Regions from separate parts of the Microtetraspora malaysiensis genome, predicted to be linked through region 3. Evidence: riboswitches for the same ligand, from Rfam matches in the RefSeq annotation. Region 3 holds a riboswitch; each other region holds the start of a gene.
What was found. A riboswitch is a leader RNA that binds a small molecule or an ion and turns the genes downstream of it on or off. The one in region 3 is predicted to bind cyclic di-AMP.
Positions count from the first base shown of each region.

Region 1: another riboswitch for cyclic di-AMP. It lies ahead of ACQP1V_RS24365 (glycoside hydrolase family 25 protein); the one in region 3 lies ahead of ACQP1V_RS10810 (coiled-coil domain-containing protein).
Region 2: another riboswitch for cyclic di-AMP. It lies ahead of ACQP1V_RS30750 (C40 family peptidase); the one in region 3 lies ahead of ACQP1V_RS10810 (coiled-coil domain-containing protein).
Region 4: another riboswitch for cyclic di-AMP. It lies ahead of ACQP1V_RS21645 (CHAP domain-containing protein); the one in region 3 lies ahead of ACQP1V_RS10810 (coiled-coil domain-containing protein).

Region 1 covers NZ_CP191998.1:5,131,313-5,138,598, reverse strand. The annotation lists gene ACQP1V_RS24370 (Glu/Leu/Phe/Val dehydrogenase dimerization domain-containing protein) at 1-1,088, shown strand, start outside; cyclic di-AMP (ydaO/yuaA leader) riboswitch at 1,419-1,557, shown strand; gene ACQP1V_RS24365 (glycoside hydrolase family 25 protein) at 1,959-2,699, shown strand; gene ACQP1V_RS24360 (PPOX class F420-dependent oxidoreductase) at 2,934-3,341, shown strand; gene ACQP1V_RS24355 (ROK family protein) at 3,882-5,090, shown strand; gene ACQP1V_RS24350 (polysaccharide deacetylase family protein) at 5,134-6,030, shown strand; gene ACQP1V_RS24345 (MFS transporter) at 6,027-7,286, shown strand, end outside.
Region 2 covers NZ_CP191998.1:6,528,319-6,535,604, reverse strand. The annotation lists gene ACQP1V_RS30770 (alpha/beta hydrolase) at 1-46, shown strand, start outside; gene ACQP1V_RS30765 (hypothetical protein) at 36-503, shown strand; gene ACQP1V_RS30760 (NYN domain-containing protein) at 738-2,054, shown strand; gene ACQP1V_RS30755 (C40 family peptidase) at 2,181-3,143, shown strand; cyclic di-AMP (ydaO/yuaA leader) riboswitch at 4,008-4,166, shown strand; gene ACQP1V_RS30750 (C40 family peptidase) at 4,354-4,782, shown strand; gene ACQP1V_RS30745 (hypothetical protein) at 5,047-5,904, shown strand; gene ACQP1V_RS30740 (M48 family metallopeptidase) at 5,955-7,256, shown strand.
Region 3 covers NZ_CP191998.1:2,225,134-2,232,419, reverse strand. The annotation lists gene ACQP1V_RS10835 (ATP-binding SpoIIE family protein phosphatase) at 1-195, shown strand, start outside; gene ACQP1V_RS10830 (hypothetical protein) at 279-974, shown strand; gene ACQP1V_RS10825 (50S ribosomal protein bL37) at 1,035-1,112, opposite strand; gene ACQP1V_RS10820 (DeoR/GlpR family DNA-binding transcription regulator) at 1,264-2,070, shown strand; gene galT (galactose-1-phosphate uridylyltransferase) at 2,067-3,128, shown strand; cyclic di-AMP (ydaO/yuaA leader) riboswitch at 3,200-3,374, shown strand; gene ACQP1V_RS10810 (coiled-coil domain-containing protein) at 3,646-4,332, shown strand; gene ACQP1V_RS10805 (M50 family metallopeptidase) at 4,431-5,735, opposite strand; gene ACQP1V_RS10800 (PP2C family protein-serine/threonine phosphatase) at 5,812-6,927, opposite strand; gene ACQP1V_RS10795 (GNAT family N-acetyltransferase) at 7,049-7,286, shown strand, end outside.
Region 4 covers NZ_CP191998.1:4,564,116-4,571,401, forward strand. The annotation lists gene ACQP1V_RS21605 (AzlC family ABC transporter permease) at 1-93, shown strand, start outside; gene ACQP1V_RS21610 (AzlD domain-containing protein) at 90-386, shown strand; gene ACQP1V_RS21615 (RNA-guided endonuclease InsQ/TnpB family protein) at 552-1,700, opposite strand; gene ACQP1V_RS21620 (transposase) at 1,773-1,931, shown strand; gene ACQP1V_RS21625 (alpha/beta hydrolase) at 2,143-2,991, opposite strand; gene ACQP1V_RS21630 (MarR family winged helix-turn-helix transcriptional regulator) at 3,041-3,583, shown strand; gene ACQP1V_RS21635 (LysR family transcriptional regulator) at 3,797-4,639, opposite strand; gene ACQP1V_RS21640 (MFS transporter) at 4,712-5,983, shown strand; cyclic di-AMP (ydaO/yuaA leader) riboswitch at 6,311-6,450, shown strand; gene ACQP1V_RS21645 (CHAP domain-containing protein) at 6,465-7,124, shown strand.

The sequences.
Region 1 (7,286 bases), 2.9 Mb from region 3:
TCGACCGCGACGAGGTCGTGTCGCTGGCCAAGACGATGGAGATCAAGTTCACCGTCTCCGGGCCCCGGATCGGCGGGGCCAAGTCCGGCATCGACTTCGACCCGCGCGACCCCCGTAAGAACGACGTGCTGCGCCGCTGGTACAAGGCGGTCACCCCGCTGCTGAAGACGTACTACGGCACCGGCGGCGACCTCAACGTGGACGAGGTGCGCGAGGTCGTGCCCATCACGGAGAGCCACGGCCTGTGGCACCCGCAGGAGGGCGTGGTCCGGGGCCACTACGACGCCACCGACCGGGAGCTCGTGCGGCGGGTCGGACGGCTCCGCCTCGGCGTGGGCAAGGTCGTGGAGGACGCCCACTACACCCCCGCCCCCGCCGGGCGCTCCGGCGGCTACGCGATCGCCGACCTCATCACCGGGTGGGGCGTGGCCGAGTCGGTGCGGCACTACTACGCCGTCTACGGCGGCGACATCGCGGGCAAGCGCGTCATCGTCCAGGGCTGGGGCAACGTCGGCGCCGCGGCCGCCTACTACGCGGCCCAGGCCGGCGCGCGGGTGGTCGGCGTGATCGACCGCAACGGCGGGATCCTCAACCCCGCCGGGTACGGCCTCGACGAGGTGCGCGAGCTGTTCCTCGCCAAGGACGGCAACACCCTGAGCGCCCCCGGCATGATGCCGCACGAGGCGATCGACGCCGCCGTCTGGGACGCCGGCGCGGAGGTCTTCCTGCCCTGCGCGGCGTCCCGGCTCGTCACCCGCGAGCAGGTGGACCGCATGGCGGCGCGCGGCCTGGAGGTGATCGCGTGCGGCGCCAACGTGCCGTTCGCCGACACCGAGATCTTCTACGGCCCGACGTACGAGCACGCCGACAAGAGCGTCGCGGTCGTGCCCGACTTCATCGCCAACAGCGGCATGGCCCGCACCTTCGCCCTCCTGATGCGGGAGGGTGTGGACGTCTCCGACGAGGCGATCTTCTCCGACGTGTCGGCCACCATCGAGTCGGCGATCAGGAAGTGCCACGAGCGCTCGCCGGAGCCCACCGGGGTGGCGAGCACCGCGTTCGAGATCGCCCTCGAACAGCTCACCTGACCCTCCCCACACGTACGCGCGGGAGCGCGGTGGCGATCGCCACCGCGCTCCCGTCTTTTGCAAGTTCGGCTACCTGCGGTCCAAGCTGCTGACCTTCCGGCTGGACGGTCGCCGAGGGCGGCCCCAGGGGGCCCGTGAGGCGACGTCCGCCTGACTCGATCATGACGATGCTGTCAGGTGGAAGGTAAAAAATTATCTGTCCTATTTATTGCTGTATGTCGGATTAGGTAGCTTTAGGGCGATGTCGCGGTAGGTGACGCCAACGTCGTCGTTACCGTGCCGCGACCTCATACCAGGACCGCGCGTGACCGGTGGGACCCCCACCGGGACGGCGCGCGGCCGCCGAGTCCGCCACGCGCGGAGCCGGGGACCCACTCCCGGGGTGAATCGACACGCCGAGCGGCGTGCCGTAGGGCACCTCCCAGCCCGAACCCGTCAGCTAACCCGGTAGGCGGTGTGGAAGGAAGGAGGACCCTTCATGCCCGAGCATCGGTCTACCCCTCGTCCGAAGCCCCCAGGCCGGACCTGTCACGGCACGCGCGGCGCCCTCGCCTGACGCGCTGCCGGTAGGCGCCGCCTGACGGCCCCGAGGACCCCCATCCTCGCGCCCGGTCTTCAGGCTCGCCTCGTCGACCTCGCCTTTCCGCGCCGCTCTCGCACTTTCACCCCCCGGGCTCCCGCCTGCCCGAACCCCGGACGCTCTTACCGTTCCGGCGGGTCGCGCAGGCAGTCGGCGGTCATCGGCTCACGGTGACCCGGACCCCGCCACGGGTCGCGAAGAGCGGGCGCGACGGCACCCGTGTGCCCCCGCACACCACCGATCCCACTCCCCAGGCAGTTCCCTCGATTGCCCCCCGTAGGAGAAACCTGATGTCTCTTCGTCGTAACCTTCGCATCGCGTCCGCCGCCGGACTGCTGGCCGCCGTCTCCACGTCGGCCGCCCTGGTCCTGTCCGGCCCGGCGCACGCCACACCGGACCGTCCCGTCCCCGCCGCGGCCGAGGAGAAGGCCGCCGTCGCCCCGTTCATCTACGGAGAGGACATCTCCAACCACGAGCCCGACCACGACTGGAGCGCCAGCCCCGCGCAGTTCGGCATCGTCAAGGCCACCGAGGGCCTGACCTTCCGCGACGGCACCTTCGCCCGGAACTGGCGGCAGATCGGCGAGAAGGGCATCGTGCGCGGCGCCTACCACTTCGCGCACCCCAGCAACGACCCGATCGCCGAGGCGAAGCACTTCCTCTCCGTGGTGAACGCGCAGCCCGGCAAGCAGGGCGACCTGCTCGTGCTCGACCTGGAGGCGACCGACGGCATGTCCGTCGCGCACGTCAACAAATGGGCCAAGACCTGGCTCGCGTACGTGAAGGCGAAGACGGGCGCCACGCCGCTGATCTACAGCGGGTGGAACTTCGCCGACACCTACGGCCGTGGCCTGGCCGAGTACCCGCTCTGGGTCGCCCACTACAGCAAGGCGAAGGGCACCGTGACCCCGCCCGCCGACTGGAAGAGCTGGGCCATCCACCAGTACACCGAGGACCCCATCGACGAGAACGTCTCGGCGCTGAGCGTCGACCAGCTGCGCGCCCTGGGCCGCCCCGCCGCCAAGGCGTAGGGGGTCGTCGCAACACTGTGATCAGTTACCGGCGGTGAGAAACATAGCGAGACGCTCGGCTGGGGGTATCCCAGCCGAGCGTCTCTTGTCTGGCGCCGCCCGGGAGCGCCCCGAGCATGCGGTAACGGAAGGTGTTGCCTGCGAGCGGGAGAGGGTTGACCCGGCCGGGCGTTCCAGCCGAAGCGCGCGGACCCCGTGCCAAGATCCACGCGCCTGCGGCCTAGGCTGTCGATCATGAGCTTTTCTCTCAGTGATTTCGCCAGGAAGATCCTCAACGCCCCCAACATCGGCATCCTCGCCACTCTCAATCCCGATGGCAGCCCTCAGACCTCGGCTGTCTGGGTCGGCATCGACGGTGAGGACGTGGTCATCTCGTCCCAGGCCGGCAGGCGCAAGGTCCTGAACCTGCAGCGCGATCCGCGCGCCAGTCTCAGCGTGGTCGACCGTTCGGATCCCGAGAGATACGTCGAGGTCCGCGGGGTGGCGGCGGTCACCGAGGATGAGGGAAGGCGGCTGGCGGTGGAGCTGGCTGAGAAGTACGAGGGCCCCGGCGCTGGAGAAGAGTATCTGCGGCTGCCCCCGGAAGACGTACGCGTGGCGATCCGGATCACGCCGAAACGCGTGGTGGGCAACGCGGCGTGACGGAGTCGGGTAGAAGAGCGGAGGAAGACGACGCCCCCGCCCTTCCCCCGCCTCCCTGGGTCGTGTCTGACAAATCAAGCCCTGCTGCGCGCGGCCCAGACGGCGCCTCGCTGCGTTGACGCCCCACCCCACCCACGAAAAGTCCTCGCAGGCTCGGACTTTCCGCGGGGCCCGGGATTGTCGGCCGTAGGCTCCGCTACGGCCTCCTCCTCCGCCCTGCGATGCATCCGTCTGGGATCGCGCTCGCTACGGGCAGCATTTGTCAGACACTCCTTAGTGCCCTGGGTGCGTGGGGAGGGCGAGGTTCACCTGGCTCTCGGTGCCGGGTTCGACGATCACGAACTGCCCCATCATCCCGGAGTCCTCGTGGCCCGACGGGGTGCTGCGCCGCTGTGCGGACCGGGCCGAAGGCACCGGCGTTCGCGTGTCATGGGAGCGCGCGCGGTACCCCCTTGTCGTGGGGCGGCCCATGGGATAGAAATGCGCTCACCCTGAGTAGGAAAGTTTCCGACCTACTCGGCACCGGGACGGAGGGTGAGCGTGGGCGGCGACTACCTCGCGGGGCCGCAGGGCCTGCTCCGGTCGATCAACGCGCGCGCCGTCTTCGACGTCATCGAGCGCGAGGGGCCGCTGGGCCGACCCGAGATCACCAGGGCGACCGGCCTGTCCAAGACCACCGTCGCCCAGGCGCTGCGCGAGCTCATCGCGCGCGAGGTCGTCGACGAGGCGGGCACCGACACCGCGCGCAGGGGACCCGCCGCGACGCTCTACCGGATCGCCCCCCGCTGCGCGTTCGGCCTCGGCGTCGACATCGGGCACCTGCGGGTCCGCGTCGCGGTCGTGGACGCAACCGGAGAGGTCCTCGCCCGCGCCGAGGCCCCCGCGCCGCGCCGGGACGCCGCCGCCCTGGCGGACACGGTGACCGCCCTCGCGTCCGAGTGCGCCGGACGGGCCGGCATCGGCGTGGCCGCCGTGGGCCAGGCCGTCATCGGAGTCCCCGCCATCGTCGGCCGCGACGGCCGCACCATCCGACGGGCGTACGGCCTGCCGCAGGGCGGCAAGGGGCTGGTCGAGGCGATCGAGCGCGACCTGCCCATGCCGCTGCTCCTGGAGAACGACGTCAACCTGGCCGCCGTCGCCGAGCAGCGGTTCGGCGCGTGCGCGGACGTCGGCGACTTCGTCCTGCTCGGCGTCGGCGTCGGCCTCGGCGCCGGGATCGTGCTCGGGGGCCGGTTGCACCGGGGGTTCGCCGGAGGAGCGGGCGAGGTCGGCTTCCTGCCCCACCCCGCGACCGAGCTCGGCACCGAGGTGCTCGGCGCCCGGCGCATCGCCGAGCAGGCCAGGGCGGCCGGCATCGCGGGCCGGCCGTCCCCCCGCGAGCTCTTCGAGCGCGCCAGGGGCGGCGACGAGAAGGCGCTCGCGGTCGTGGACGCCACCGCCCGCCGGATCGCCCATGTCGCGGCATCCATCGCCCTGGTGATCGAGCCGGAGTTGTTCGTGCTCGGCGGGGCGGTCGGCGCCAACGCCGACCTGCTGCTCGGCCGGGTCCGCCACCACCTCGCCAAGGACGCCGCTCCGCTGCCGATCAGGGTCATCGCGAGCGGTGTGCCCGACGACGCCGTCCTGCGCGGCGCGGCCTGGCTCGCCCGCCATCACGCCAGGGAACGCGCCTTCGCCGCCGCCACGGGCGCGCCCCCGCAGGACGCCGGCCCCGGAGGCCGGCCGAACGACACCGACTCCGCCGGGTGACCGCGCGGCTCCAGGAAAGCGGCTCCAGGAAAGGGGACACCACGTGAACCTCGCACGACGGCTCGGCGCCCGGGAGGACGACCGGCTGTTGATCGTCAACGCCGACGACTACGGCATGTGCCGGGCGGCCAACACCGGCATCACCTCGCTGCTCGCCGCCCGCGCCATCAGCTCGGCGACCGTCATGACCCCGTGCCCGTGGGCCCCCGAAGCGATCCGTACCGCCGTCGCCGGCGGCTACGACGTGGGCGTCCACCTGACCTTCACCAGCGAGTGGGAGGGCTACCGGTGGGGGCCGGTGACCCGTGACCGCGGGGTGTCCTCGCTGGTGGACGAGGCCGGCTACTTCCCGGCCGACTGCCGGGCGGTCGAGGAGCGGGCCGACCCGGACGAGGTCCACGCCGAGATCACCGCCCAGATCCGCAGGGCCGTGACCCTCGGCCTGGACCCCTCGCACGCCGACAACCACATGGGCAGCCTGTACGGCCTGGTGACCGGCCGGGACTTCCTGGACGTCGTGTTCAAGGCGTGCGCCGAGCACGGCCTGCCGTTCCGGCTGCCCAGGACCCTGGACGGCATGGGCCTGCCCGAGGAGCTGGAGCCGATCGCGGCGGCGCGGGCGGAGGCGGCGGACGCGGCTGGGGTGGTGATCCTCGACCGGCTCTGGACGCTGCCGTTCGAGCTGGCCGAGGGTGAGACGTACGAGAGCGTCAGGAACGACATGATCGGGCTGATCCGGGCGCTGCGACCCGGCGTGACGGAGCTCTACATCCACCCGTTCGAGGAGACCGGCGAGCTGCGGCAGATCATGCCGCACCACGCGAAGCGCGCCATGGAGCTGCGGCTCTTCACCGATCCGGAGGTCCGCCGGGCGGTCGACGAGGAGGGCGTCCGGCTGATCGGCTGGTCCGACCTGCGCGCCCTGCAGAGGTCGCGATGACCGGCCGCGGCCGGATGCTCGCCTACGGGTCGGGCAACCTGTCGGTCAACCTGCTGGCGCAGGCGTTCGCGACCTTCGCCACCTTCTACTACGTGGACCACCTCGGCGTCGATCCGGCGCTGATCGGCGTCGCCATGGTCATCCACGGCATCGTGAACGCGCTGCTCAACCCTTTGGTGGGGCACGTCTCGGACCGGACGCGCACCCGCTGGGGGAGGCGGGTGCCGTACATCGCGATCGGGATGGCGCCGCTGGCGGCGGCGTTCACCATGATCTGGATCCCGCTCGTGGACGGCGGAACCGCCCGCTTCTGGTACTTCCTGATCGCGGTCCTCGTCTACGACGTGCTGTTCGTCGTCGTGGTGCTGAACTACGTGGCGCTGTTCCCCGAGATGTTCACCACCATCGCCGAGCGGGCCGCCGCCGCGTCCTGGCGGCAGATGTTCGCCATCGTCGGCATGATCGTCGGCGTCGCCGCCGCGCCCGTGCTGTACGGGCTCATCGGATGGCCCGCGATGGGCATGGTCTTCGGCGTCGTCGCGCTGGCCTTCTTCGCGTTGTCGCTGCGCGGGTCGGTCGAGCGGGTCCGGGCCGAACGCGAGAGCTTCGGGTTCCTGACCGCGGTCCGCTACACGCTCGCCAACCGGGCGTTCGTCACATACGTCCTGGGCAGCTTCCTGCTGCAACTGACCTTCGCCCTGCTGCAGGCGGGCATCCCGTTCTTCACCAAGTACGCCCTGGGCGAGCCCGACTCCGCCAACACCGTCATCCTGGGCGCGGTGTTCGTCACCGCGATCCCGCTCGTCTACGTCTGGAGCCGGGTCACCACCCGGATCGGCCCGCGCCGCGCCGTCCTCGCCGCGATCATCGTGTACGGCGCGGCCCTCGTGCCGTTCCTCTTCGTCGGCGGTCTCGCCCTCGCGGCCGTCGCCGGGGCCGCGGTCGGCGTGGGGATCGCGGGCATGCTGGTCCTCCTGGAGATCCTGCTCGCCGAGGTGATCGACGACGACGAGCGCAGGACGGGCGCCCGCCGCGAGGGGATGTATTTCGGGATGAACGGGTTCATCGTCCGCTGGGCGGTGTCGCTCCAGGCGGTGATCATCAGTGTGGTGCTGTCCCGGTCCGGTTACCAGGCGGGGGCGGCCGTGCAGCCCGGCTCCGTCGTGACCGGCGTCCGGCTGATGCTGGGCGGGGTTCCCCTGATCGTGCTGGCGGTGGCGTTCGGCTGCTTCCTGCTTTACCCGCTGCGGGCGGGC
Region 2 (7,286 bases), 4.3 Mb from region 3:
ACCGATGCCATTCGGCGTTGGGAGGGACGGGACCGATGAAACGTAAGATGTTTGTCCCTCTCGTCGTCATTATTGTCGTATTTGCCCAAGGATGCGTGATGGTGGATAAGAAGCTGCCTTCTCTGGCCGACGGGCTGCGCATGATGCTCGGGGCACTGGATGAAACGGTGGCGGCCGGGCTTGACGGAGCGGAGCCCTATCTGAAGACCAGGAGGCCCTGGCAATGTGATCAAGCACAAAAGAGGTCATTCAGCTCTAGCTACGATGTCAAGGCCAGAGATCCTCGCTCTGTCGTCAAGGCCGTCGGCGCTCATTGGCGCAGTCGGGGCTACCGCATTCAAGAGGAAAATTCGGGCGCTCCAAAACATCCCGAGATATATGCGGATGCCGATGTATTTGAGCTCGGCATCGTCGGCTTCCCTGAGCGGGGGGAGGTGTGGATACACGGCAACACCGTGTGCTTGGCGGGGGAGGTGCCGGAGGACTGGCGGGACGTCCGGTAAGGGGGTGTCCTCTGGAGCGACAGTCACGGGTCGGCGGGTCCGTCCTGAGTCCTTATCGCAACCAACCGGTTGGCTGAAGTCCGTTAACCTCGCAGTTCGTGCATCGTAAGGGAGCCCCCCGCGATGCCAAGAGAAGGCCCGGGCGGCGGACGCGCGGGCCAGGGTGATGCCCCGACCCGGCCAGGGGCACGGCGGCCGTACCCTTTAAAAAGGACAAGGATGAGGAGCAAGCGGATGAGTTCAGCCGGAGAGGGCCTGTCTCGTCCGCTGCCGGAGCAGGTGCGTTTACACGTGGTGGAGCTCGCGGCTCAGGTTCTGGGGTCCATGCCGGCAGCCACGATCCCGCCTCAGTTGCGCGGCATCGCCAAGTTCGACCCGCGCAAGCGCGCCCGCCTCGGCGGCGCGCCGATCGCCGCCCTGCTCGAGTCGGACAAGGAGTTCCGCGAGACGGTCGCGGAGACGCTCAGGTCCGCTTGGCCGGACCTGGCGACGGGCCTCGCCGAAGGCGTGGTCCCGGCGGCGGCCGATCCTGTGCTTGTCGCCGCCGCGGCGTACCTGATCCGCCCTCAGGACTGGCCGGATCTGGTCGAGCGCGCCCGTGAGGACCTGGAGCTGACCACGTCGGCCGAGGCGGAGCGGGACCAGGTCGAGGCGCGGCTCCGCGAGCAGCTCGCCGCCCAGCGCACGGCCGCCAAGGAGGAGGCCGAGCGGCTGCGCGAGCAGATCAGAGCCGCCCGCGGGGAGAACGCCGACCTCCGGCGCAAGCTGCACGACGCGCGTGAGCGGGCCAAGGCGGCCGACCAGCGTGCGGCCGAGCTGGAGACCGAGACGGTCGAGGCCAGGGCCAGGGTGGCGAACGCCAGCGGCGCGGCCGAGACGGAGATCCGCAGACTGAAGGAGCGCCTCGCGGACGCGGAGCGGCAGCTTGAGGCGAGCCGCCGCGCGGCCCGCGAGGGACGCAGCGTGGAGGACGCCCGCATCCGCGTGCTCATGGACGCGTTGCAGGACGCCGCCGCCGGGCTGCGCAAGGAGCTGGCCCTGCCCACGATGATCAGCAAGCCGGCCGACTACGTGTCGGCGGTGGTCCCGGGCGCGCCGAGCGTGCGCGCGGTGCCCGCCAGGGCGCTCGCCGACGACGATCCCCAGCTGTTCGACCAGTTGCTCGCCATTCCCAACCTGCACGTCATCATCGACGGCTACAACGTCACCAAGACGGGCTATCCGACGCTCACGCTGGCGGACCAGCGGGCCCGGCTCCTCACCGGGCTCGGCGGCCTCGCCGTACAGGCCAGGGTGGAGGTGACCTGCGTCTTCGACGGAGCGGAGCTCAACGGGCCGGTGCAGGTGTCGGCTCCGCGCGGGGTCCGGGTGATGTTCAGCGCCCCGGGTCAGATCGCCGATGATCTCATCCGCCAGCTCGTCAAGGCGGAGCCCGCCGGGCGCGCCATCGCGGTGGTCTCCTCCGACCGCGAGGTGGCCGATTCCGTACGCCGGATGGGGGCGCGGCCGGTGCCGTCGCTGCTGTTGCTCCGGCGTCTCGGCCGTGCGTGATCACTGAGGGTTCCCTGCTGGTCGCCATAGGTGATGAGCGGTGCGAATACCTGCGAATAGGTTGAATCACCATGATCGCCTGAGTAAAGTCGCGCCCCAGATTTGTCTATATCGAAGGGGACGTCAGTGCGAGGGCGTGTACCCGCGGTCGTTGTCGGCTTGGCAGCTGTGGCGCTGCTGTTGCCAATAACTGGCGCCCAGGCCGACCCCAAGCCCACGGTCGCGCAGGCCAAGGCCAAGCTGAAGAAGCTGAACGAGCAGGCCGACAAGGTCGTGGACCAGTACAACGCGGCCAACGAGAAGTGGAAGAAGGCCAAGAAGCAGTACGCCGAGATCAACGCCAGCTACACCAAGAAGGCCGAGAGGGTCGACGTACTGCGCGAGAGTCTGGTGACGGTCGCCACCAGCACGTACCAGACCGGAGACATCGTCTCCATGGGGCTGCTCTACAGCCCGAACCCCGAATCGATGCTCAGCGGCCTCGCCGCGCTCGACCAGCTTTCGCAGGGGCGGGCCCGGCAGCTCAACGAGTACCAGGGCGCCATCGCTGATCTCAAGAAACAGCGGGATCAGAAGAAGGGCGTCTACGTTGAGGCCACCAAGGTCAAAGCCGACCTCCTCAAGGAGAAGAAGCAGGCCGACCAGCTGGTCAAGGAGCAGACCGAGCTGCTGCGCCGCATCGGGGCGTACAACCCGGGCAACACCAACAGCGCCGGTGCCGTGTATTCCGGGCCCGCCTCGGGTAACGCGCTCGCCGCGCTTCAGTTCGCCTACCGGCAGATCGGCAAGCCGTACCGGTACGGCGCGACCGGGCCGGGCTCGTGGGACTGCTCGGGACTCGTCCAGGCCGCGTGGTCGGCCGGCGGGGTGTCGCTGCCACGGACGAGCTATGAGCAGTGGGCGTGGGGGGCGAGCCGCAAGGTCCCGCTCAACGCGCTGCAGGCCGGCGACCTGCTCTGGCATGCCGGGCTCGGCCATGTGGGCATCTACGCCGGAAACGGCAAGGTCGTCCACGCTCCGCAGACGGGTGACGTGGTGAAGGTCGTCACGCTGGCCCAGTACAACGCGATGGGGGCGGTGCGCCCTTGATCCGTGCCGCTGGATAGCGGACTCTCGATCTGGCGGGACACCGGCTGACCGGTGTCCCGCTTCGCGTATGCGGCCTTGCTCTTCCGGCTTGGCCGGGTCGGGCGCTTCGCCGGAAGGAACCCGCGGTCCTCGCGACGCCCGCGGGCCAACGCTGCGGTCCTCGCTCCCTACCGCTCCGCGCCCGCGATCCTGGTGATACGTATGCGGACAGCGCGCCGGCTCACGTGCCCTGCCCGCCCCCAGGGGCCCGTCACGTCGCCCGGAGGGCCGTTACCGGCCCCACGCGGACTCCGTTGCGTGGCGCGCACCCACGCGGCCTCGCCCGAGGCCCCGCCGTCCGTCCGCCCGGCGCGCGAACAATGACGGCGTGTCGTCGGCGCGTGCGGTGCCCCTCGCCCATTCGCCGAAGCGCGGGCTGGGAAGGCGATGGAGACAAAAGATCCATCGCGAAGTACGCCGGCTCGCGCAGGGCTGGATTATGACTTCCGATCTTTAGTGAGAAATGTGATAACTCTCACACCGAAGTGGATCAAAATGGGGCCGTTGACGATCTTCGTGGCGTAAAGGCGAACGCCGGAATCGATCTCGCAATCGGAGTGATCGATGTGGCCGATGTGGCCAATTTGTGGTGTGATGCGGCAAATGTGAGCAGGGTCACATCGACTGTCCGGAAATATCGGCTACCCAGGGGTTTCCGCTTGCCCGGATCGTTTATTCGATCTTTATTTCTTGGTTAGGCCTTTGCCGTCTTGTGGCACGAATCGGTAACTTCTGGGCCGCGGTGAGCGCCACGCCACCGCCGCGAACAACGGTCCGACGCCGTGTTCGCGCAGCATCCGTCGCCAGCTTCGGGACTTCCTGAGGTGAAGCGACATGCCGAGTCCGTGCAGTCAGGAGGCACGGAGCCGGGGAACCATCGACCTTCTGCCGAAGGTCCGGGGTGAATCGGCGCGCTTCGCGCCGTAGGGCGACTTCCCCGCCCGAACCCGTCAGCTAACCCGGTAGGCGCAAGCGGAAGACCCTAGGAGCGATCCTGTCCAGCACCCCTGCACGTCTGTCCCGCCTTGCCCGCGTCACCCTGGGCGGCGCCGCGATCGGCGTCTCCTTCGGGGCCGTCGGCGCCTCCCCCGCCTCGGCCGACCCCGTGACGGACGGCCTCACCATGGAGAAGGTCACGACCACGAGTGCGACGGCCCTGACGGAAGCCGAAATGTCGGCCACCGTGACGGTCGCCACCGCGCAGACCTCCAGCCGCCAGTCCAAGGCGGCCCGCCAGCAGCAGCTGGCCCGCAAGGCCGTCGAAGTGGCCAAGAAGCAACTCGGCGACCCGTACCGATGGGGCGCCAGCGGCCCCGGCGCGTTCGACTGCTCGGGCCTCGTCCAGTACGCCTGGCAGAAGGCCGGCGTGGACATCCCGCGCACCACCTGGTCACAGCGCAGCGGTGTGAAGAAGAAGGTCGCCTGGAGCAAGCTCAAGCCCGGTGACCTCATCTTCACGAGCGGCGGCGGCCACGTCGGTATGTACGTCGGAAAGGGCAAGATGATCCACTCGCCGCACACCGGCGCGGTGGTCCGCATCGACAAGCTCGACGCCTACCGCAAGAGCAGCTTCGTCGGAGCGGTCCGCCCCGGCAGCTGAGAACACAGGAGCGCCCGCCGATGGGCGGTGAGCGTCCGATGCCGACAGCCGTTCCCCCGGGCTGTCGGACCTGACGCTCCCGACGTGCCCCCAGGAGCGTCCCCGCCCATCGGCCGGGTACGTCCGGCAGAAGAAGACCCCATCCCGGGCGCGCCCGGGACGCCCCCCGGCCGGGGTGGGGTCTGACCGGACACGCCTCGCGGCCCCGTCCCTCGTCCAGAGGGGCGGGGTCGCGGCATATCCGGCGACCCGTACGATTTCCGCATGCTCGCTCTGGCCCGCCTCACGGCGGCCGTGCTGGTCGTGGCGTCGGTGACCGGCCTGGCCGCCGACGCCCCACCCGACCGGGCCTTCGCCACGGCGCGGACGGTCATGGGGGAGCACCCCGAGATATGGGTCGGCGCCTCCATCGCCAGGGGGAAGCACGCCGTCGTCGTCACCGGGCATGCGGCGTCCACGCCGCCGTCCCTCTCCACGCCTGGGGCCCGTGCCGGAGCCGGGCTCGCCGACGTGGCCGACTCCGCTCGCCGTACGGTCGCCCGGGTCTGGGGGCAGGTGGACGCGGTGATCCTCGTCCCGGCGACCGACGAGCAGGCGGAGGTGCTCGCGTCGCCCTCCGGGGTGGCGGGCCTGGCCGCCCTGGCCGACGTCGACCACGTGATCGTGGCGCCGTCCGGGTTCGGCCGGCTCTCCCCGACCGGCCGCCGGGTCGTGCTGGCCCACGAGCTGACCCACGTCGCCACCGGCGCCGCGCTCTCCGGGGACATGCCGGCCTGGCTGGTGGAGGGCTTCGCCGACTACGTCGGCTATCACGGCAGCGGCCTCACGGCGCGGGCGGTCGCGGCGGAGCTCACCGCCGAGGTCCGTTCCGGAACGCCGCCCGTGGCACTGCCCGGCCGCGAGGCGTTCCGGCCCGGCGGGCCGCGGCTCCCGCAGGCGTACGAGGAGGCATGGCTGGCCTGCCGGTACATTGCCGACCGGTACGGGGAGCACGCCCTGGTGGCTCTCTATCGGGCGGCGCGTCGCCACGGCATCACCACGGCGCTGGTAGAAACGTTAGGCACCGATCTGGCGGAGCTGACCGCGGCCTGGCGAGGATACCTGCGCCGCGAGCTCGCCTGATATGGCCCGCCCGCACGAGAACCGCCGCGGACTGCGAAGGGGTGATGGGGATGTCACAGAGCGACGTCGCCGGACATGTCGGCCGCTCCAGAGCCGGACGCTACTCCGGGAGCCGGGCGGCGGCGATCACGCTGCTCGCTCTGGGCGCGGCCCTGCTGGCGGTCGTCGCGGTCACGACCCCGTGGCGGCCCCTCGGCCCCGACGCTCCGGACGTGCGCGCCGAGCCCGCGCTGGACTTCACCCGCGCCCAGCTCGACCGCGCCGACGCCTTCGACGCGGCGACGTCGCCTCCCGGCTACCTGTCGCTCGCGCTGACCCTGCTCATCGGGGGAGTGCTCGTCCTCACCCCGGTCGGCGCCCGGCTGATCGGGCGGCTCAGGGGACCCTGGTGGATCAAGGCGATCATCGGCCTGCTCGGTGTCTACGTCGTCTCGCTGGTGCTCAGATGGCCGCTCGGCATGTGGATGGAGGGCGTGCTGCGGGACTACGGCCTGTCCACGCAGACCTGGGGTTCCTGGTCCGCCGACCGGCTGAAGAACTTCGCCCTCCAGATCGTGCTCTCCGGCATCGCCGTGCTGGTGATCGTCGCACTCGCCCGCAAGTGGCCGCGCGCCTGGTGGATCCCCGCCTCCGTGGGCGCGTTCGCGCTGACCGTCGTGGTGTCCTTCGCGTACCCGGTCGTGGTAGAGCCGATGTTCAACAACTTCACGCCGCTGCCCGCCGGGCAGCTGCGCACCGACCTGCTCGCCATGGCCCAGAGGGACGGCGTCCCGGTCAAGGACGTGCTGGTCGCCGACGCCTCCCGCCGCACCACCGCGCTCAACGCGTACGTCTCCGGGTTCGGGGCCACCCGCCGCATCGTCGTCTACGACACGCTGGTCAGTCAGCCGGAGCAGGAGGTCGAGCTGGTCGTCGCGCACGAGCTGGGCCACGCCAAGAACGACGACGTCCTGTACGGCACGCTGGTGGGCGCCCTCGGCGCAGCGGCGGGCACCTGCCTGCTCTTCCTCGTGTTCCAGGCGCTGCGCCGCCGCGCGGGAGTCTCCTCGGCGGGCGACCCCCGGGCCGTCGCGCTGCTCGTCGGGCTCATCTCCCTCGGCACCGTGCTTTCCGGGCCGGCGCAGAACGTGGTGAGCCGGCAGATCGAGGCCCGCGCGGACGCGCACGCGCTCGACCTCACCCGCGACCCGGCCCCGTTCATCGCCATGCAGAAGAGCCTGGCGCTGCGCAACATCTCGGACCTGTCGCCGAGCGCCCTGGACTACATGCTCTACGCCTCACACCCCTCGACCGCCGAGCGCATCGCGATGGCACGGTCCTGGGCGCGCCTCAATGGCGTGCCCCGGCCGTGACGCGACGACCGTGCAGAGCGGCGGACCCGG
Region 3 (7,286 bases):
CTGCGTCTGCTGCGCGGCCGGACGCTGGTGTGCGAGGTCGCCGACGGCTCCTCGACGGCCCCGGCGCCGCGCACGCCCGCCCTGGACGACGACACCGGGCGCGGGCTGATGCTGATCAAGCGGTTCGCCTACCGCTGGGGAACGCGTCCCACCGCCCAGGGGAAGATCGTCTGGGTCGAGCAGCGCCTCCCCTGAGCGTCTTCTTGACCCGGCCTTTCCCCGTGCCGTCCGGCGTCGCGGGTATCTCCCCCGGAAACGCACGGGGGAGGAGCGGTGGTGTGACCGAGACGGACGCGCACGCCGAACCGCTCCGCCTGCGCCGGCGATGTGCGGCGTCGGGCCGTCCTCGCTGGCACCTCGCGGCGGGGTTCGCGGCCCTCCTGATCGCCTTCGGGTGCGTGCTCGCGCCGCTCTCCATGGTCGCTGTGTGGACGGCGGGCGAGGTGTGGAGTGTGGACGAGGCGGCCGCCGCGCTCGAACAGCGCGGGCTTCCGGTGGATCTCAACGTGAAGCTGGACCATGTCAGGAGCCTGGTGGCCGAGAAGCTGCCGCGCCTGTCACACAGTGCCGTCTACCAGGGCCTGTGGATCGATGCCGCCAGGATGGCGCACAAGGGGCTGCGCCTGATCACGACCGGCAGGTTCGCCTACACCTCGCTCGGCTGGATCCTTCCGGCGACCTCGGCGACCCTGCTGGCCGCGGGCTTTCTGCTGGCGCCGAACCGCCGCAGGGCCGCGCTGTCGGCGGGACTGGGCGTCGCCGTCTGCACGCTCGCGCTCGCGGCCGTGCTCTCGATCGCGCACAGCGTCTACATGAACACAGTGGCGTCGTACAAGCTCGATCTCGTGGCCGCCGAGCGGTATTTCGGCACCATGACGCGGTTTCCCGACATCGGGCTGCGGCTCCTCATGGTCGCCGGCGTGCTGGTCGCGGCCGCCGCGGACTTCCGGCGAAGCGGCCGCCGTACGCGCTGAGGCCCCGGTGGACGGTGGGGGCGCCGAGGGTGCCACCCACCGCCCCGAGGCCCGGGCCGGCTAGCGGCCGGTGGGCCGCTTGCCGTGGTTCGCCTGCTTCTTCTTCCGTGACTTCGACTTGCGCGCTCGCTTGCCCATGCGGGAACCGCCTTCCGTCGTACAGCCAGTGCCCTCACTCTTCATGAGGCGGCCGGGCCCGTACAGCGTCGCCGCTCATATCCTCAGGATCAAACATGATCCCCCGAAACAATGTGGCATAGTTTGTTGGAATCTGTTGATTGGAGCGGTGATGCTGGCCCAGTTACGGCAGCAGGCGATCCTGGAGCGGATCCGCAGAACCGGTGGCGCGCGCGTCGCGGAGCTGGTCCGGGACCTCGGCGTGTCCGACATGACGATTCGGCGCGACCTGGAGGCGCTCGCCGATCGGGGGCTGGTCGAGAAGGTCCACGGAGGCGCCACGATCTCCGGCGCCGGGTCGACCGAGGAACCGGGGTTCTCCGCCAAGTCGGCGCGGCAGCAGGCCGAGAAGGAGGCCATCGCGCGCCGCGCCGCACGTCTCGTGCGTCCGGGCAGCTCGGTCGCGCTGTCGGCCGGTACGACCACGTGGACGGCGGCGCGGTACCTCACCGACGTGCCCGAGCTGACCGTCATCACGAACTCACTGAAGGTCGCGGACGTGTTCCACCGGTCCGGACGGCCGGACCAGACCGTGGTGCTGGTCGGGGGCGTACGCACCCCCTCCGACGCGCTGGTCGGCCCGGTCGCGGTGGCGGCGATCCGCTCGTTGAACGTCGACGTGCTACTTCTCGGCGTCCACGGGATGAACGTCCGCGCCGGGTTCACCACGCCCAACCTGCTGGAGGCCGAGACCGACCGCGAGCTGGTCGGGTCGGCGCAGCGGCTGGTGGTCCTGGCCGACCACTCCAAGTGGGGCACGGTCGGCATCAGCACGATCGCCCACCTCGATCGGGCCGACGTCGTCGTGAGCGACACCGGCCTGCCCGCCGAGGCCCGCGCGGAACTGTCCGAGCGCGTGGGCGAGCTGCTGCTGGCCGATCCGTCCGAGCCGAACGAGCGGGCGGAGCCCACGGCATGAAGCGCACGATCACACACCTGGCCGACGGGCGAGAGCTGTTCTACTACGACCGGCGCGACGACGCCGACCGAGGCGCGGTGGACCCGCGCGACCTGCCGCCGCGCCCGCCCGCCTCGCAGATGCGCTACGACCCGCTCATGGACGAGTGGATCGCGATCGCCGGGCATCGCCAGACCAGGACCCACCTGCCTGCCGCCGACGAGTGCCCGCTCTGCCCGGCGCACCCCGCCTCGGAGATCCCCTCGGCCTACGACGTCGCGGTCTTCGAGAACCGCTTCCCCTCGTTCAGTTTCGCGGAGGGCGACTTTCCCGATCCCGGCGGGCTGAGCGCGGCGCGGCCCGGCACCGGGCGGTGCGAGGTGGTCTGCTTCACCTCCGACCACGACGCGTCCTTCTCCTCGCTCGGCCCCGGCCAGGTGGAGCTCGTCCTCGCCGCGTGGGCCGACCGCACCGCCGAGCTGGCCGCCCTGCCGGGGGTGGAGCAAGTCTTCTGCTTCGAGAACAGGGGCGCGGAGATCGGCATCACCCTCCCCCACCCGCACGGCCAGATCTACGCCTATCCGTACGTGACGCCGCGTACCCGGCACATGCTCGACGTCGCGGCGCGGCACCGCGGCGGCAACCTCTTCGCGGACGTGCTGGCCGCCGAGCGGAAGGGGCCTCGGGTGGTGGCGGCCAACGAGCACTGGACCGCGTTCGTCCCGGCCGCCGCCCGCTATCCGTTCGAGGTCCACGTCTATCCGCATCGGCGGGTGCCGGACCTGCCCTCCCTGGACGCGGACGAGCGGGCCGCCTTCGGGCCGCTCTACACCGGGGTGTTGCGCCGACTTGACGCGCTGTTCGGGGTGGCCATGCCGTACGTGGCGGCCTGGCACCAGGCGCCCGTGCGGTACCGGCGGGAGCTGGCCCACCTCCACCTCCAGCTCTTCAGCGTCCGGAGGGCGCCGGACAAGCTGAAGTATCTGGCGGGGTCGGAGTCGGCGATGGGGGCCTTCGTCAACGACGTCGCGCCCGAGGAGGCCGCCCGGATGCTTCGCGAATCCTCGATAACGAATTGATCTCTAATCGATTGCAACTTTAATTAGCGCAAACCTCGCTTTTACCACTACTATCCATCGCACCGGCGGTCACCGCCGGTGCGCCTAATCCCGGGCGCCTCGCCCGGGAGCCGGGGACCCACGACCTTGTGGCGATCCGTCCTCGTACGGGACGGACGCCGAGCACCTGGGGTGAAGGCACGCACGTGCCCGGACTTCTCCAGTCCGAACCCGTCAGCTAACCCGGCCGGCAGATGGAGAGGAGTGGGCTCTGCCCCGCGCGTTTCCGGCGGCCGCGGCCGCGCTGACCGCCGCCGCCCTCGTCTTCGGTACTGCCTCTGCCGCCGGCGCCGCCGCTCCCAAGCCAAGCGAGACCCAGCTCAAGAAGCAGCTCGCCGACCTGCGCAAGAAGATCGACAAACTGATCGCCGACTACAACGGCAAACGGGTCGAGCTCGCCAAGGCCCAGCAGTCGGAGAAGGCGGCCAAGGAGCGGCTGGCCAAGGCCGAGGGCGACTTCGAGGCAGCGCGGCGGGAGATGGTCAGCCTCGCGGGCCTGCGCTACCAAACGCACGACCTCGGCCTGTTCGGCACCCCCGACCTGCAAGGGGCGGCCGTGCTGGCCCAGCTCCAGGACGAGCAGGCCGTCGTGGTCTCGCAGTTCGCCACGCTCAAAGCGGAGCGCAAAGCCGCGGCGGACGCGGCCGCCGCCCTGATCACGGAGATCAAGACGCGGTCGGAGGAGGTCGCCCGGCAGCGCAAGGACGCCGAGAAGCTGATCGACGACATCCGGGCCAAGCTCGATCAGCTCATACCGATCGCGCCGGGCAGACGCTCCGCCGGCGGCTGGGCTCCGGAGCTGCCCTCGGGCAGCGACAACATCACGCCGCGGACCCGGCTGATGAAGGAACAGGTCAGCAAGAACTTCGACCTGAAGTTCACGGTCGGCTGCTACCGGGCCGAGAACGACGGCGGCGAGCATCCTCTCGGCCGCGCCTGCGACTTCATGATGAGTTCCGGCGGCGCCATGCCGAGCTCGGGAATGAAGGCCCTGGGCGACAGCGTCGCCGCCTGGGTCATCAAGAACGGCTCCAAGCTGGGCGTCAAGTACGTGATCTGGCAGCAGCGGATCTACAACCTCGGCAGCCCTGGATGGCGGACGATGTCAAACCGCGGCGGCGTCACCGCCAACCACTACGACCACGTGCACATCTCGATGTACTGAAGCCATCCACCTCACCCCCCGCGATCGCGCGGGCGGGCACGCCCCCGCCCCCGAGGCGCGCCCGCCCGCGTGATCACCACATCGCCGGGGCTCGGCGGTCAGCCGGACAGGCGGATCGGGTTCACCAGGTCGGCGTAGACCAGCAGGCCGCCCATGACCAGCAACAGGGCCGCCATGACGTACGTGACCGGCAACGCCTTGGCGACGTCCACGTACCCCGGCATGGGGCGGCGGCTGACGCGGGCGAAGCCTCGCTTGAGCCCTTCCCAGAGGCCGCCCGCGATGTGCCCGCCGTCCAGCGGCAGCAGCGGGATGAGGTTGAACATGCCGACGGCGAGGTTCAGCCCCGCGAGCAGGTTGATGAAGATGATGATCTTGTTTTCGAGCGGGACGGACGAGGCCGCGATCTCACCGCCGAAGCGCCCCGCGCCGACGATGCCGACCGGCCCGTTCGGGTCGCGCTTCTCGCCCGAGAAGGCCGCGTTCCAGACGCCCACCATCTTCTTGGGGATGTTGACCATGGCGACGGCGGTGCGCTGGGTGAAGTCCCACATCTGCCTGACGACGAAGCCCGGGCCCTGCTTCTCGACGACCATCGTCGGCGCGACACCGAGGAAGCCGACATTCTTCTCGATCTTGTCCGGGTCGTCCACCGACGGGCGGTCCTGGGCGATCAGGTCCACGCCGATCGTCGTCTCCTTGCCCCCGCGGACGACGCCCAGGTCGGTACGGCCCGCACCGTGCGCGCGGATCAGCGCGGTCGCCGACTCCCACGAGCTCACCCGCGTGCCGCCGACGGAGACGATGCGGTCACCCGGAAGCAGGCCGGCCTTGGCCGCCGGGGTAATCGGGTCACTCGGCCGGCAATCGCGCTGCTCGGCCTTGGTGGCCGGCACCACGCACTGGGACACCGTCGAGACGACCGGCTTGTACGTCTGGACGCCGAAGCCCATGGCGACGACCGAGAACAGCGCGAAGGCCAGCACGAAGTTCATCGCCGGCCCGCCGGACATGATGATGACCTTCTGCCACCAGGGCTTGCGGTAGAAGACGCGGCTCTCGTCGCCGGGGCGGATCTCCTCGGAGGCGACGGCCCTGGCGTTCTCGATGAGGCCCTGCCACGGACCGGTCGAGACGCTGCGCAGCTTGGTGGGGTCATCGCTCGGCCGCGGCGGCAACATGCCGATCATGCGGATGTAGCCGCCGAAGGGAAGCCACTTCACGCCGTACTCGGTCTCGCCGCGCCCGCGCGACCAGAGCGTGGGACCGAAGCCCACCATGTACTGCGTCACGCGCACGCCGAAGAGCTTGGCGGGGACGAGGTGCCCGATCTCGTGCAACGCGATGGAGAGGAGAAGGCCCACAAAAAGGACCAGGAATCCGGCCAAGAACAGCCAGTTCATCAGCGCGTACCCCCGCGGAGGAGAAGTGTTCTTTCCATGCGTTGCCCGTGTCGAGCGTAACCCACCGTTCAGTGGCTCATGGGCGCCAGATCAGAACGAGGGCGCAGTCGTCGTTGTGCCCCGCGGACATGGAGTTGACGATCTGCCGGGCGCCCTCCCGGTATCCGGTGGGCAGCAGCCGGCGCTCGGCCTCGCCCAGCAGACGGTCGAGCCCGGCGTCGATGTCGCGGCCCGGCTGCTCGATGAGGCCGTCGGTGTAGAGCATCAGGGCGTCGCCTTTGCGCAGCACGCCGGTGTCGGGCTCGCAGTGCAGGTCGGGCACCACGCCGAGCACCACGCCCTTGGCCGCGGAGACGTGCCAGGTGCCCGTGCCCGCGTCGAACTTGACGACGGGCGGGTGCCCCGCCGACGTGATGACGTACTCACCGGTGGAAAGGTCGAGACTCAGGTGGGCGGCGGTGACGAACCCCTCGTCGCCGCGCTGCCGGTGCAGGTAGGAGTTGCACGCGTGCAGGAAGTCGTCCACCGAGCCGAGCAGCCCGCCGAAGGTCCCGGAGAGCATCAGCGCCCGGGTGCCGGCGTCCACGCCCTTGCCCGAGACGTCGACGACCGCGATCTCCACGCGGTCGCCCTGCCGTACGGACACCACGAAGTCGCCCCCGAAGGAGGAGCCGCCGGCCTGCTTGAGCACCACCTTGCCGCCCCAGTGCTTGGGGAGGTGCGGCAGCTCGCTCTGGCGTTTGAGCCGATCACGCAGCTCCAGCAGCATCGCGTCGCCGCGCAGGCCCTGCACACCGAGCTTGGCGCGCGTCCGGGCCATGATCCAGGCGAGGATGGCGGTGAAGCCGACGGTGATGAGCAACCCCGGCCCGAGCCGCATGACGCCTCCGGCCACGGCCATGTAGAGGAGGGAGGCGACGACCGCGCAGAGCAGGATGGCCAGACTGCGCAGCCGGAGCTGGAGGCCGCCGATGAGCATCAGCGGTACCAGCAGGGCGGGTGAGAACCAGTGATCGGACACCTGGATGTCGAGCACGCCAACAAGCAGCGTGGCGACCATCAGGGCGATCAGGCGATGGCGATCGTTCGACGAACTCTTCCTCAGCAATCGGACAAGCGGCACCAGAAGCGGCACACGCACCAGCAGAGCACGGAGCCGTGGAGGGATGAGCGGCGTCCGACGGGAACTCATGATGACCTCGACTGTATCCGCCCGCCGCCGATGTGGGCAGCCACTTGACCAAGGCCTAGATCACCAAGGACCGAGGGTTATTCGCTGGCCCTCGACCTTTACACGCTCCTACTGTGAACGGATGAGTGTCCAGGTTCGTCCCATCGCAGAGTCCGATTGGCCGGAATTCATCCGAGTCCAGCGTGAGGCGTTCAACTCCCCCGACACCGAGGAACGCGATCACTGGCGCGAGCTGTTCGAGGTGGACCGCTCGCTGGGGGCATACGACGGAGATCTCCTCGTCGGCGGCACCGTCGTGGCGGGCCTCACGATGACCGTGCCGGGCGGCCCCATGCCGGTCGCCGGGGTCACCGCGGTGG
Region 4 (7,286 bases), 2.3 Mb from region 3:
GTGGCCCACGTGCCTCCCGGCGTCCCGGTACTGCTGAGTGCGCTGATGGTGGTGCCCGCCGCGCTGATCCGGAAAAGGAGCGTGGCGCGATGACCGTGTGGCTGTTCATCGGTGGTCTGGCGGCCACGACCTTCCTGGTCCGGCTCGGCGGGGTGGTGCTGGCTGCGCGCGGCGGCAGAAAGGCCGACTCCGGCACCGGCATGGTGGCGTTGCTTCCGGTCGCGCTGCTGGCGGCTGTCGCGGCCACGCAGGTGGTCCCCAAAGGGCACCTCGAACCCCATCTGCTGGCAGCGGCGGTCGCCGCGGGCCTGGCCAGCACACGGCTGGGTTTCCTGCCGGCGGTGCTGGTCGGAGGGGCGGCGGGGGCACTTGTCAGCCTCATCTGACCACGCAGCCGCACGCCTCCCTTGCACAGGAGCGGGCACTCCTCAGCCGCCGCGCCGCCAAGAGGCTGGACGCCGACATTGGCCGGGGCAGACCGAGAAGGCGTCAGCTTCTCAGCCCTGAAAGGGCCGAGCTTGCAGCTCCTCGCCGTACCTGACGGGTACGGGTCAGGCCGCGTCGTCGGCAGCGTGACTCACTGCCCAGCCCGCGACACCGCGCGAGGCGATGTTGCGAGCTGCGTTGACGTCGGCGTGCTCAGCGAAGCCGCACGACGTACAGGAGAAGGTTGCCTGGTCGGTCCGGTTGGCCTTGTCCACGTGCCCGCAGGCCGAGCAGGTCTGGGAGGTGTAGGCCGGATCCACACGGATCACGGCGACCCCGTGCCGGGCCGCCTTGTAAGCGATGAACGACCCGAGTTGGTGGAAACTCCACGAATGCAGCGTGACCCGCTGGGGCTTGCGGAGCCGTACCCGGTCACGGATCCCGCCCAGGTCTTCCAGGGCGATGCCGCGTCCGGTGCGTTCTGCCTCGGCCACGATGCGTTTGGCGATGGTGTGGTTGGTGTCGGCGGCGAACCGTGCCTCCCTGCGGCGCTTCTTCAGCAGCCGTTTGGCGGATGTGGTGGCCTTGGCCTGCAACCTGCGGCGTAGCTCCCGGTTGCGGTGGCGGACCGCGTTCAGGCCCTTGCCGCAGTGGCGGGCGCCGTCGCTGGTGGTGGCGATGTTGGCGATGCCCAGATCCACCCCTACGAACCCGTCCGGTGCGGTGACCGGAACATCAGGGATCTCACAGGTCGCGTACAGAAACCACATGCCGTCCCGGCAGACCAGGTCGGATTCGCCCTTCCGGCACACCGCGAGTGTTTGGAGTTGGCCGGGCGAGCCGATGAACGCGACATTCTTCAGCCAGCCGGTCGTGCTCCAGATCGACACCGTGGCAGCCGTGTGGTCCCACGACAGGCAGCGGTCGTCGAACGGCTGCGCGGCATCGGCGCGGAAGGCGATCGGTTTGCTCTCGGCCCGGATGCGGCGCGCACAGCCTTGCGGTCCCAGGTTCCCCGCACGGATGCCTGCTTTCAGGGTGGTGTAGGCGTCGGCGACCTTCTTGATCACATGCTGGGCGGCTTGCGCCCCCAGCCCGCGTGCTTTCACCTCGCGGTAGGTGTGCTTGCGCAGCGCGTACTCACGCCGGTCCCCGGTCGTGAACGCGGTCACCGAGGCGAAGTTCGCCGCGTCGTTGCAAGCGCGCAGGGTCGCCTCCAGCGCCGCCGCCTGCTTGGGCGTGGGCAGGAGTCTCACCTGCACCACCAGCTTCACATCGAACACATTATCGGTTGGGTCGTGTCGCCGTGATGGAAACCGAATCCGGATATCCGCGGACGTCGCAGTGTGGTCTACAGGTCTACGGCCTCCACGCGCATTCGGTCTTCCCTACCAAGTGCCGGAGGCGGCCATTCCTGGTCACCGTCGCACTTCGCGGCGTCCTGCGGCGACGGTTCACTGTCGATCATCAAGGAGTACATCGAGAACCAGAAACGCCCGGACTAGCGTGCCGGGTGGCCCGGAGGGATCTCACCTCCGGGCCACCCGGCGGACTAGCGTCCGGGCGAGGCGAGGGAAGCGATTCCTCCCGGGCGTGAACGCCCGGGGTTCCTCGCTATATACCGCTGAAGTGACCGATGTGCTCACGCGCGTTCCTCGTCGTACCCCTCGTCGCGGGGCGCGCGTACCTGCCCCATCACCTGATCGGCCGGCCGGTTCATGAGTCCTCCTTCTCGCCGCCGAGCCGGGTGGCCAGGAACCGGCCGGCACGCTCCAGCGCCGCTGCCGCCTCGGCCGATTCGTCGTCGAGCTGGAACACGTGCGGTTGACGGGGAACAACCTCCAACGTCACCGCGACCTCGTCGGCCCCGGCACGTCCGGCCAGCCGTACAGCGTCGTCCAGCAGGAGCTCGCTCGAGCCGACCTGGATCAGCAGGGGCGGCAGCCCGGTGAGATCGGCGAAGACCGGGCTCGCCTCAGGCGCCGCACCGTCACCGCCGGCGAGGTACCGATCGAAGAGCCACTTGAGATCGGCCGGAGCGAAGAACGGGTCCACCCCGTCCTTGGACCGCATGCTCGCGCCGCTGAGGGTCAGATCGACCGCCGGCGAGAACAGGACCGCCGCCGCCGGCATCGGCAGGCCCGCGTCCCGGGCGCGCATCATGGTGACGACGGCCAGGGCGGCACCGGCCGAGTCGCCCGCGACCACCAGCCGCTGCGGGTCGACACCGGAGTCCAGCAGGTCGCGGTAGGCCGCCAGGCAGTCATCGGGTGCGGCCGGGAACGCATGCTCGGGCGCCAGCCGGTAGTCGAGCGAGACCGCCCGGCCGTCCAGGTGCCGCAGCAGCGCGGCGGTGAGGTGGGCGGTGACCCGCGCCGACCCGACCACGAACCCACCGCCGTGGAGATACAGCAGCACGTCCTCGCCCGCCGTGCCCGGCGCCGTGGTCCGCAGCTCCAGTGCCGGCCGCCCGCCGAGTGTCGTCGCCGACGAGTCGACGTCCGCAGGCAAGGGCCGGGTGAACATCGCCGCGAACTGCTCGCGCCGTTCGGCAATGTTGGGCATTTCGTCCTCCAGAATTAGTCAGGTCGCCTTACAGTCAGGTGACCTTACCATGCTGGATGATACTGTCAAGCGGCCTGACGAACTCGCCCGAAAGAAGGACCGCACGACGATGACGACGCGTTCAGAACGCGGGAGCGGCAACCCGAAGCTGCCACTCCCCACCCTGCTCACGCAGGTCAGAGACATCGCGCTTGAGGGACTTCACCAGCAATTGGCCGACGAAGGGTTCGAGGGGATCCGGTTCGTCCACGGCTCGGTCTTCCGGAACATCGACGCCGAAGGTTCGCGGCTGACCACGCTCGCCGAACGCTCCGGACTCACCAAGCAGGCGATCGGTGAACTTGTCGGCGACCTGGAGGATCACGGTTACCTCGAGCGGGTCGCCGACGAGGCCGACCGCCGCGCGAAGATCATCCGGCTCACTGACCAGGGCAGGATGGCCCAGGCCGCAGCCGCCCGGATCCTCGCGGACGTCGAGCAGCGATGGTCCCGGCTTGTCGGCAGGGACCAGATCGCCATGCTGCGGCGCGCTCTGGAACAGGTCATCGCCCTCGAAGCGGTTGGCACTCCGACCGTGTCCCCCCAGCAGTAGGCGTGCCGGTACGGCGCCGGGTGTCCTGCGCCGGGGTGTACGGGTGGATCGCCCGGTCGGCGTGCTGCCGCGCCCCCGGCATGGGCGCGTCCCCAGAAAGACGTTGGACGACGGCACCCACACCGTCGAAGCGATCGCACAGACCTTCCACGGTCCCCACCGGGCGCGGCGGGGCTTGACGCCGGGATCTGCCCGCTGACCCAGCCGCCATTCTCAGATCATGCGTCGTAGCGCGGTCTCCACCGCATCGATCAGGGGATCACCTTCGGTCGGTGGGTGCCGTACGAGACCGAGCTCGACGTCCGGCAGGGTGGGCAGGGCGTCCGCGTTGTGGCAGGCCATGGCTGGTTCGAGGTTTGCGGGCATGAGCGCCGCGACGCCGAGCCCGGCCCGTACCGCGGCGAGGACACCGACCAGGCTGTTGCTTTCGAACGCCACCCGCCAGCGCCGATCGGCACGTTCCATCGTTTCCAGCACTGACGTGCGCCAGGAGCACGGGTTCGAGAACAGCACCACCGGCAGCGGGTCGGCAGTCACGTCCACCCCCTGGCCGATCGCCCAGACCAGCGGGCGGCGTACCGTCCAGCGCGGCGGCCCGGGAACGTCCGGCACCGCGTCGAGCACGAGTTGGACGCGGCCCGCGTCGTAGGCCTCCCGCATCGCGGCGTTGGAAAGGCTCAGCACCTCCAACGTCGCGCCGGGGTGCAGCCGGGCGAGGTCGGCGAGGGCCTGCGGAAGCCGGGACGCGGCAAGGTCTTCAAGCAGCCCGATGCCGCAGTGGCCGGTAAGCGCGCGCCCGGTTTCGGTGAGTGCCTGTGCGGAGAGCGTGAGAATGCGTTCGGCGTACGGCAGGAGCTCCTCACCCGCCCGCGTCGGCGAGACGCCAGATGGCGACCGGTGCAGCAGCGGACGGCCGACGACGCTCTCGAGCTTGCGCAACTGCTGGCTGAGCGCGGGCTGGGTGTGTCCGAGCGCGGTCGCGGCGCGGCTGATGCTGCCCGCCCGCACGGCGGTGACGAATGACCGCAGCAACGCGGTCTCAAGATCCCCAGCCATAAGTATTCATTATGCCATCTCCAACAAAATAACCACTTCCTATGGCACGGCAGAGGATCTAGCGTCACGCAGGTGACCAGCTACCGACAGGTACTCGCCGTGCCAGGAATGGCACCACTGCTGAGCATGTCGCTGCTCGCCCGTACCGCCATCACAGCATCTGTGATGGCGCTGACGATGTATGTCGTGCTGGGCCTGGACATGAGCTACGCGGCAGCGGGTGGCGTCGCGGCGGCTATGACCGCAGGGATGGCGCTGGGCGGGCCGCTGCTTGGCCGCATGATCGACTGGCGGGGTCCGCGCATCGTATTGCGGGTCACTGTCGTACTGCAGGTCGTGTTCTGGCTGAGCGTGCCGATAATGCCGTACGGGATCCTGCTGGTCGCCGCCTTCGCGGCGGGTCTGCTGCTGGTGCCGGCCTCGCTGGTGACCAGGCAGGCGATCGCCGCGATGACGACGGCGGGACAGCGCCGGGCCGCGTTCGCGCTGGAATCGGTGCAGGGCGAGCTGTCGTACATGGTGGGCCCACCGATCGTGATCCTCTGCGCGGCGAAGGTGTCCCCCGGCGTGGTGGCCTGGGGCGTCGGCGCCGCGATCGTGGCGGGTGGAGCGGGGATCGCCTTGCTCAACCCGCCGCTGCGTGCCGAGGACGAGGCGGAGGCCGACACGGCCGGCCGCCCCCGTCGCCGGGAGTGGCTGGGCCCGGACATGATCGCCGTGCTGGTGATGGCGTTCGGCGTCACGATGCTGCTCAGTGGTACCGACCTGGCCATCGTCGCCACCCTCGAAGAGGCGGGCCAGGTGTCCTGGGCCGCCGTGGTCGTGGCGGTGTACGGCGTAGCCTCCATCGTCGGTGGGCTGGTGTACGGCGCGCTCCCCCGGCCGCTGCCCACGTGGCTGCTGCTCGGTCTGCTCGGGCTGGCGACCATTCCTGCCGGGCTGGCCCACGATTGGCCCTGGTTGTGCGTGGCCGGTGTCGGTGCGGGGCTGCTCGCCGCGCCGACTCTTTCCACGGTGGCCGACGCGGTGAGCCGGCTCGCGCCCGCCAGCGTGCGTGGCGAAGCGACAGGGCTGCAATCCTCGGCGCTGAGCGCGGGTTTCGCGCTCGGGTCCCCGATCGTGGGGGGAGCGATCGACCTGTCGGTGCCGGCGGGCGGCTTCGCGGCGGCCGGGCTGGCCGGCCTCGCCGCCGCGCTGATCGGATGCCTGCTGTCCCGCCACTCGCCCGCCCGGACACGGTCTCCGCTCAGCGATCTCGGCCTCGCCGGAGCCCCGGACCTCGATCCGCCCGGGGCCGGCGCCCGGTCCGGCACATCTCGCCGCTCGTCGACGGCATCCCGATGACCAGGGAATCCCCATGCCCGGCCCAAGCCTCTTCGTAGATCTTTACGGGGCTGCCGCCGCGCGCCGGCGCCCGGCCGCCGATCTCTGCCCGCGGCATCGGGATCGGCGTACCCGCAGGGGGTTGCGCGCCCTGCGGCCGATCGTCGATCTCCCTGACCCTGAGGCCGGAACCCCATTAACCGATCATTACGGAACTATGTCCCAGTTTGTCCATGCTTGACCGATTTGGGTTCGTCTATTACTGTTCTGGGAACACGGCGCATACCTGACCTCTGCGCAGTATGCCTGCCCCATAACCGATCATGCGGTTGTCCTTTCCTGGACCTGACCGCTCGACCGCTGAGTCCGCGTCGTCGCGGAGCCGGGGACCCACCATCACTCTGGGGTGAATCGGTACAGCCGTACCGTAGGGCGACTTCCACGCCCGAACCCGTCAGCTAACCCGGTAGGCGGCTTGGAAGCAAGGGAGTAGACCCCCGTAATGCGAGCCCCTAAGACTCTTCTTCGTACTGCCCTGATCACCGGAATCCTCGCCGCCGGCACCGCCGTCCCCGTGACGATGGCCGCGGCCCACGCGGAGACCCTTCCGGCCGGCACGCAGGCGGCCAGCGTCAGCCCCCTCATGAAGAAGGCCGCCTCGCTGCCTAAGGTGAGCCCCGAGCAGCTCCTGAAGATCGCGCAGGACCAGGTCGGCGTCAGCGAGAACGCCAACGGCGGCGGCACCAAGTTCCACGAGTGGTACATGAGCTCGCAGCGGGCGAAGGAGACCGTCGCCCGTGACGGCGGCCACGTCAACGCCTACGCCAACGCCCCCTGGTGCGACATGTTCGTCTCCTGGGTCGGCGAGAAGGCGGGTCTGCGCCCGGTCCTCGGCTGGGACGCCTACACCGTCCAGCACGCCAAGTGGTTCCAGGACAACCACCGCTGGGGCAACAAGGCCACGCCCGGCGCGGTCGTGTTCTTCGACTGGAACGGCGGCAAGAGCATCTACGGCATCGACCACGTCGGCCTCGTCGTCAAGGACAACGGCGACGGCACCATCAAGACCGTCGAAGGCAACACCGGCAACGGCAAGGTCGAGATCCGCACCCGGCCGATGAGCCAGGTGACGGGCTTCGGCTACCCCGTCTACACCGCGTGATGTCCGTCTGACAGACGTGACCCCATGAACGCCCCCGGCAGACCGCCGGGGGCGTTCTGCTGTCCGGATCAGGAGGCGGAGATGCGCCGCACTCCACGGGCTGAACCCGGCCTCCGGCCGTCGTCGACCCCCGGGGAAGTAATCATGAGCCCGCTGTCGCCG